DNA from 3 places in the Rhizobium sp. 42MFCr.1 genome. Region 3 is predicted to be linked to each of the others. Evidence: predicted binding sites of a transcription regulator. Region 3 holds the regulator's gene; each other region holds the start of a gene.
What was found. The regulator PhoB, encoded in region 3, activates phosphate uptake and scavenging genes when phosphate is short. The targets are predictions, from matches to a motif close to TGTCATNNANCTGTCAT.

Region 1 (2,265 bases), on a different contig from region 3:
TTGGCGAACTCCGCATCGGAGAGACCGCGCTTCTTCTGGTAGTAGAAGATGTACTGATCCATCGTCTGGAACTGCCGCTGGCCGGGCGCGTGGTCCATCAGCGAGACAAGACGGACATAGGGATCGTTCTCGAAATCGGCGAAGTGCTGCAGCACGTTGTCGGCGGAGACCTCGCAGCGCAGGTGAAGCAGGTGCTCTGCACGCAGGCGGCCCTCCTGCTCGGCCTTCTGGATCGCATCGGCCATTTCGCGCATCTCGCCATGTTCGAAGCCGCCGTCCTCGTCGGCGCCCATGCGCAGGCAGTCGAAAACCGTGGTGATGCCTGAGGTGACGATCTGTGCGTCGTGCGCCTGGATTGCCGCCGTCTTGTGCCAACGCAGGCCGGGGCGCGGCGAATAGTGACCTTCCAGATGGTCGGTGTGCAGTTCGACGAGACCCGGGATCAGATAATCGCCTTCGAAATCCTCACCGACGCGGGAACTGCCCGTCGAGATATCGGCGATCTTGCCATCGCGGACGAGGACCGATCCTTCAACGATCTCATTCTCGAGAACGATGCGGGCATTTGAGAAGACTGTTTCTTTGGTCATCGAATATGGTCTTTCAATTTTTAGCGCCGGCGAGCGGCCACCAGGAATGGGCTTTGAACGGCGCGCCCCGCGCCTCCTCGACGAAAACGGCAAGGCCGCTAATGGGGAGCGGGCGGCCGATAAAGGCGGCGAAACGCTCCGCCAGAATGGCCTTCATCACGCCTGCACGCTCCTGCGGCACCTGGCCGGTCAGCGTCATGTGGAACCCGAAATCATCCATCACATAGGGATAGCCCCAGCGCAACAGATTGGCCCTCTGGCTTTCGCTCAGTTTCTCCGGGTTGCGGCGCGCTATATCCGCATCCGACAACGCGGCGCGAAACGGTTCGAAGGATTTTACCACCGTGGCGGCGAAATCCTGAAGCGGCGGATGCAGAAAAGCGGGCACCAGCGCAAAGAATTTACCCAACTGCCCAAGCACCAGCTCGGGAATGTCGAAGGCGGACGTGCGGGCGGCGAAATCCTCGACCACCTGGATCAGGTCCTTTTCGGTGACGGAGGCGGCCAGATGGAACGGTGCCTTGATCGTCGCGTGGAAAGCGTAGCGGCGAGGATCGGCTGTCAGTTCGAACTGCTCGGCGGCTGGCAGGTCCGGACAATCGGGAGCCGGATAAATTTCACCGGTGAAGGCATCGCGGCCGAGCCAGAGCGCGGCCGTGCCGTTCAAGGGGTCATCCTTCGGCGGTGTGAAATAGAGTGCGTAGCGCAAGGCTCGTATCCTGGGAATCGCTCGGAGTGCGGTCGCAGTCTTCAGTGATTTGACCACGACCGCAAGCTGGCTTCCGGCTAAAAGATTTCCGTGACAGAATGATGATGGTCCTGAACGATCCCGCGCTTTTTTCAGTAGGCCTTGGTCCCCATCAGACGGTGACGCAGGGCGTTCGACGCCATGTCGAACAGGAACACGACGATCAGGATCAGCAGCACCATGTAGGCGACGTTTTCCCAGTTCGCGTTGGTGCGCATCGCTTCCCACAGCTTGAGACCGATGCCGCCAGCGCCAACCGCGCCGATGATCGTTGCGCCGCGTACGTTCGATTCCCACTGGTAGAGCGTCTGGCTGACGAAGACCGGGACGATCTGCGGGATGATGCCGTAGCGATGGGTGAGCACGGTGGAGGCACCGGTCGACTTGATGCCTTCGCGCGGCTTGTTGTCGACGTTTTCCAGACCCTCGGAATAGAGCTTGCCGAGCGTGCCCGTTTCCGTGAGGAAAATCGCGCCGGAGCCGGCCAAGGGACCGGGACCGAAGGCGCGGGTCAGAAAGAGCGCCCAGATCAACATGTCGACCGAGCGCAGGAAATCAAAGAACCGCTTCAGGACCTGGTTCAGGACCTTGTTCGGGGTGATATTGCGCGCAGCCAGAAAGGCCAGCGGGAAAGCAAGCAACGCGCCGAGCAGCGTTCCCAAAAAGGCCATCACGATGGTCTGGAACAGCTTGGTCCAGACGTCGCCGTGCTGCCAGGCGCTGTTGTGCCAGATATTATCGAAGGCAAGCGACAGGTTGGACTGGCCGGGCTTCAGGTCCGGACCCGAAACGATCAGGCTGATAACCTCGGTCGCCGGCTTGTCGAAGAACGGCGACTGCGTGTCGAAGACGAAATTCGCCCAACCGAGGAAGCGCTTGCGGACTTTCACGCGATCGACCGAGATGCTGACATCGCCGGCAAATCCG
Region 2 (2,265 bases), on a different contig from region 3:
GGCGAGACCGATCGAGTGGTAGCCCGTCGAGCCGTCCTTCTGAACCGTCGTCAGGATCGGCGTAACGGCCTTGTCGTCCTTGATGGCGATGGCGGCGTAGCCGGAAGCGCCGAGCTCCGCGAAGTCGAGCGTGCCGCCGAGCAGACCCTGGATAACGCCGTCATAGTCAGCAGCCGGGAAGAGCGAAACCTTCTCGAAGCCGAACTCGGTCTTCAGGTGGTCAGCCAGGCAAGCGTAGTTGCGCAGGCGGTCGGCTTCGTTTTCGCCGCCGAGGATGCCGACGCGGAATTCCTTGAGGTCTGCGGCATGCGAGACGCCGGCAAGCGCAAACAGCGCCGTCGCGGCAAAGAGTGCTTTCTTCAACATGGTACTCTCCTGATTGACCGGTGTCCCCGGCGATCTCTGGTTAGAAGAAGGTGCCCATAACGCGGGCTTACGATCGAGGCCGCCCCTCTCAGAGACCGGCCAGCGCCAGCGGTTGCAAGCCGGCGGATTGATTGGCGGCAACGGCCGCGGGAATGTTGATCGAGGTCGAGGTCATCGTCTCGTCGATGCTGGCGCCATCCTTGTCGGTGCCGTAGATCTGCTTGACGGCATCGGCGGTCAATTCGGAAGGCCTGCCATCGAACACGACGCGGCCAGCGGCCATCCCGACGATGCGTTCGCAATAGTTGCGGGCCGTATCGAGCGTATGAAGGTTGGTGATGACGGTGATGCCTTCGCGCTCGTTGATATCGCGCAGCGCGTCCATGACAATCTTCGCATTGAGCGGGTCGAGCGAGGCGATCGGCTCGTCGGCGAGCACCATCTTCGGGTTCTGCATCAGGGCGCGGGCAATCGCCACGCGCTGCTGCTGGCCGCCCGACAGAGTGCCGGCCATCTGCAAAGCCGTCTGCTCGATGCCGAGACGCTCAAGGGCAGCGATGGCGTGGATGCGCTCTTCGCGGCTAAAAAGACCGAGCAGGCTCATCGTGGTCGAACGATGGTTGAGACGACCGAGCATGACGTTGGTCAGAACGTCGAGACGCGGAACGAGATTGAACTGCTGGAAGATCATCGCGCAATCGCGCTGCCAGTTGCGCAGCGCCTGGCCACGGAGACTGGAAACCTCGACGCCGGCGAAATGGATCGAGCCCGACGTCGGCTCCTGCAGACGGTTGATCATGCGCAGAAGCGTGGACTTACCGGCGCCGGAACGGCCGATAATGCCGACCATCTGGCCCTGAGGAATGTCGAGCGTCACGGAATCAACAGCTGTCTTCTTTCCGAAACGGCGGGTGACATTCTTCAGTTCGAACATCATGCTCTTCCTCATAGTCCAGATGCGATATGAGGGAGTGCATTAGTCCCGGTTCATGAAGCTCCAATGTCAGTTTTATGTAAGGACTGTCATAATCGAGTTTTGGGGGATAACGAAGCCCGGCCGGTTTGCCTGAAGATAAGAGCCTGCCGGTCGGCGTCTCGCCTCGCGATTTCAACCCCCGGCCTGTCGCCATTGACGGTTGACCGGACCGCCAGTCGATGGCAGGCAATCCGGGACCCGACGATAGTGGAGTAAAGCGATGGACCAGACACTCTTCAAAAGCCTGTGCAAAGACGGGAAGTTCAAAGAGGCCCTCGCTCTCGCCATCCGCGGACACGAGGACGAGAAGTTCACGCCCAGCCGCTTTTCCATGGACAAGAAGACCGGACTGCCGATCTTCTACCGCGGCAACAAGCGCGTCGAACCTGACGAGACCGGTGAATGGCAGCTGGCGAAGAACCCATGGGCGTGAGGGCCGAAGCCAAGAGTTGATTGCGGCAACGGCGACGGCGGCGCGTGCAGCCACCTGGCCTCAAGGCGTTTCGGACAGCTGCGAGCGATATCCGTGCCGGCGGCGCCTATCGGAAACCTGCACTTCCGCGCGCGGGCCGACTTGGGTCAACTTTCATCGGATACCCTTGCCACGCCGTGACAGGCGGCCGCGCTCGGCGAGTTCATCCGCGCGCTCGTTGCCGGCAAGGCCCGAATGGCCCTTGCACCAGGCGATCGTCAGCAGGCGATTGCGCGAGAGTTGAGCGTCTATCGCCTTCCAAAAATCCGGATTTGCGATGGTGCGGCTTCGGACCTTCGCGTTGGCGCTTATCTTCTTCCAGCCGTTGTTCTTCCAGATGTGGCGCCAGTGATTGCAGCCTTTGACGGCGTAAACGGAGTCGGACCAGACGACGGCTGTTTCCCCCGCTGCATTGCTGTTGATCCACGCCACCGCTTCGAGCAGCGCGACC
Region 3 (2,265 bases):
CGCATCGCGGCAGACCTGGAGCGCGTCGGCGACCTGGGCAAGAACACTGCCAAGCGCGTCATTGCCGTACAGAGCGCCGGCGTGCCGCGCAAGCTCGCCCGCGGCCTCGAGCACCTGTCCGAGCTCGCCCTCGTCCAACTCAAGGAAGTCCTCGACGTCTACACGAGCCGTGCTGCCGACAAAGCAAAATCGGTCCGTGAGCGCGACGAGGAAATCGACGCGATGTACACCTCGCTGTTCCGTGAAATGCTCACCTACATGATGGAAGATCCGCGCAACATCACCAGCTGCACGCATCTTCTGTTCTGCGCCAAGAACATCGAGCGCATCGGCGACCACGCCACCAACATTGCCGAAACGATCTACTACATGGCCACCGGTGCCCAGCCGGAAGGCGAACGTCCGAAGGACGATACCGCCAACACCGTCGGCGCAGTCACTGAATAGTCATTCCGCGACCGCGCCCCCAGGAGACCGAAACGAATGATCCCTAAAGTAGCTGTCGTTGAAGACGAAGAAGCGCTGAGCGTGCTTCTCCGCTATAACCTTGAGGCCGAAGGCTTTGAGGTCGATACCATCCTGCGCGGCGACGAGGCCGAGATCCGGCTTCAGGAACGCACGCCGGACCTTCTCATCCTCGATTGGATGTTGCCGGGCGTGTCTGGCATCGAGCTCTGCCGCCGCCTGCGCATGCGGCCGGAAACCGAGCGCCTGCCGATCATCATGCTGACCGCCCGTGGCGAGGAAAGCGAACGGGTTCGCGGCCTCTCGACCGGTGCTGACGATTACGTCGTCAAGCCGTTCTCGACGCCGGAGCTTGTCGCTCGCGTCAAGGCGATGCTGCGTCGTGCCAAGCCCGAGGTGCTCTCGACGCTGCTGAAGTGCGGCGATATCGAGCTGGATCGCGAGACACACCGCGTTCACCGCAAGAGCCGCGAAGTCCGCCTCGGCCCGACCGAATTCCGCCTTCTCGAGTTCTTGATGGCATCGCCCGGCCGCGTCTTCTCGCGCTCGCAGTTGCTCGACGGCGTCTGGGGTCACGACATCTATGTCGACGAGCGTACTGTTGACGTCCATGTCGGCCGCCTGCGCAAGGCTTTGAACTTTTCCAACATGCAGGACGTCATCCGCACCGTGCGCGGTGCCGGCTATTCGATGGAAGCCTGATCCTTTCAGGCGAGAGCCTGAAAGGTCTTTCCAATACAACGAAAAACGGGCCCGCGAAGGCCCGTTTTCTTTATTCCTTATCCGGCTTCCGGGTCAGGCGACCCGGTTAGCGGCCTTGCGGCGCTCGTTGACCGGCTGGTAGGCCATGCGCTGATGATACGTGCAATACGGGGAAGAGTCCGGGGACTCGCAACCGCAGAAGTGGAAGTCGTCATTGAGCGGATCGCCGACCGGCCACTTGCAGGTGCGCTCGGTGAGTTCGGTGAGGCCAAGGCGGCGAGAAATCGGAACGATTACATTTGCGGCCGGACGGAAGCGGACTTCCTCCACCGTATCGATTTCGATCTCTTCCTTGAGCATCGTCGCGCCCTGTTGGCGGGTAACGGTGCGTGTGGTGATCCGCGAGGCGTAGTTCGTGGCGCGGGGCGCCGAAGTCGTGCGCTTGGGGGTTCTGACGGTGGTCGTCGAACCGCCGGCCTTGGCACGGCCGGGCAGACTCAAACGATGGACTTTACCAATGACGGCATTACGACTTACACCGCCAAGTTGTGCTGCGATCTGGCTGGCGCTCAGGCCTTCGGACCACAGCTTCTTCAGTTTTTCAACGCGCTCGTCTGTCCAGTTCATGCCCCTGTCTCCGCCTTATTAGCGTTGGTGTAGGCAGAATCCTTCACCGTTGCCACGGACGTATCCGAGGCAAGAAACGCTTACTCAAATTTTGGTGACTAGTTCCGCCGCATGCAGCCTAGTAATTGAGTTTTAACCTAGTGTGAGGCCGACTCCGTGACAAGAGTCGGTTGAATCTCGGGGAATCGATTTTCAAGTTTTCCCCAACTTGCTGGGCGTGAGAGTCATTTATGCAACATAGTTGTTGATAGGTCGAGCGCCTCGGGATGGCTGCTTGACGCATGCAGCGAAACCTCAGTTTTGTTGACATTGCAGTGCGAAAAGTAAATAGTGCTGCTCGCCGCCGAAAGGCGGCATTTTTAATTTTCCGGACCTGCTTTCCTTAGCCGGAGTCCGGCTGCTGATGATTGCTGATAGGAGATCGCGCCATGGCTGAAGCCGCGCTTTACGACACCTACTCTCGTGCCCCGC

Region 1: the regulator PhoB is predicted to act here: its motif matches at 1,390-1,406, upstream of C934_RS0103190 (DUF1045 domain-containing protein).
Region 2: the regulator PhoB is predicted to act here: its motif matches at 1,356-1,372, upstream of phnC (phosphonate ABC transporter ATP-binding protein).

What each region holds. Positions count from the first base shown of each region.
Region 1 is NZ_KB897819.1:169,312-171,576, forward strand. It holds gene C934_RS0103185 (alpha-D-ribose 1-methylphosphonate 5-triphosphate diphosphatase) at 1-590, opposite strand, end outside; gene C934_RS0103190 (DUF1045 domain-containing protein) at 604-1,299, opposite strand; gene phnE (phosphonate ABC transporter, permease protein PhnE) at 1,431-2,265, opposite strand, start outside.
Region 2 is NZ_KB897819.1:173,673-175,937, forward strand. It holds gene phnD (phosphonate ABC transporter substrate-binding protein) at 1-366, opposite strand, end outside; gene phnC (phosphonate ABC transporter ATP-binding protein) at 455-1,300, opposite strand; gene C934_RS0103215 (hypothetical protein) at 1,563-1,775, shown strand; gene C934_RS0103220 (ribonuclease H family protein) at 1,929-2,265, opposite strand, start outside.
Region 3 is NZ_KB897832.1:7,013-9,277, reverse strand. It holds gene phoU (phosphate signaling complex protein PhoU) at 1-447, shown strand, start outside; gene phoB (phosphate regulon transcriptional regulator PhoB) at 484-1,167, shown strand; gene C934_RS0115790 (GcrA family cell cycle regulator) at 1,261-1,794, opposite strand; gene C934_RS0115785 (aspartate aminotransferase family protein) at 2,223-2,265, shown strand, end outside.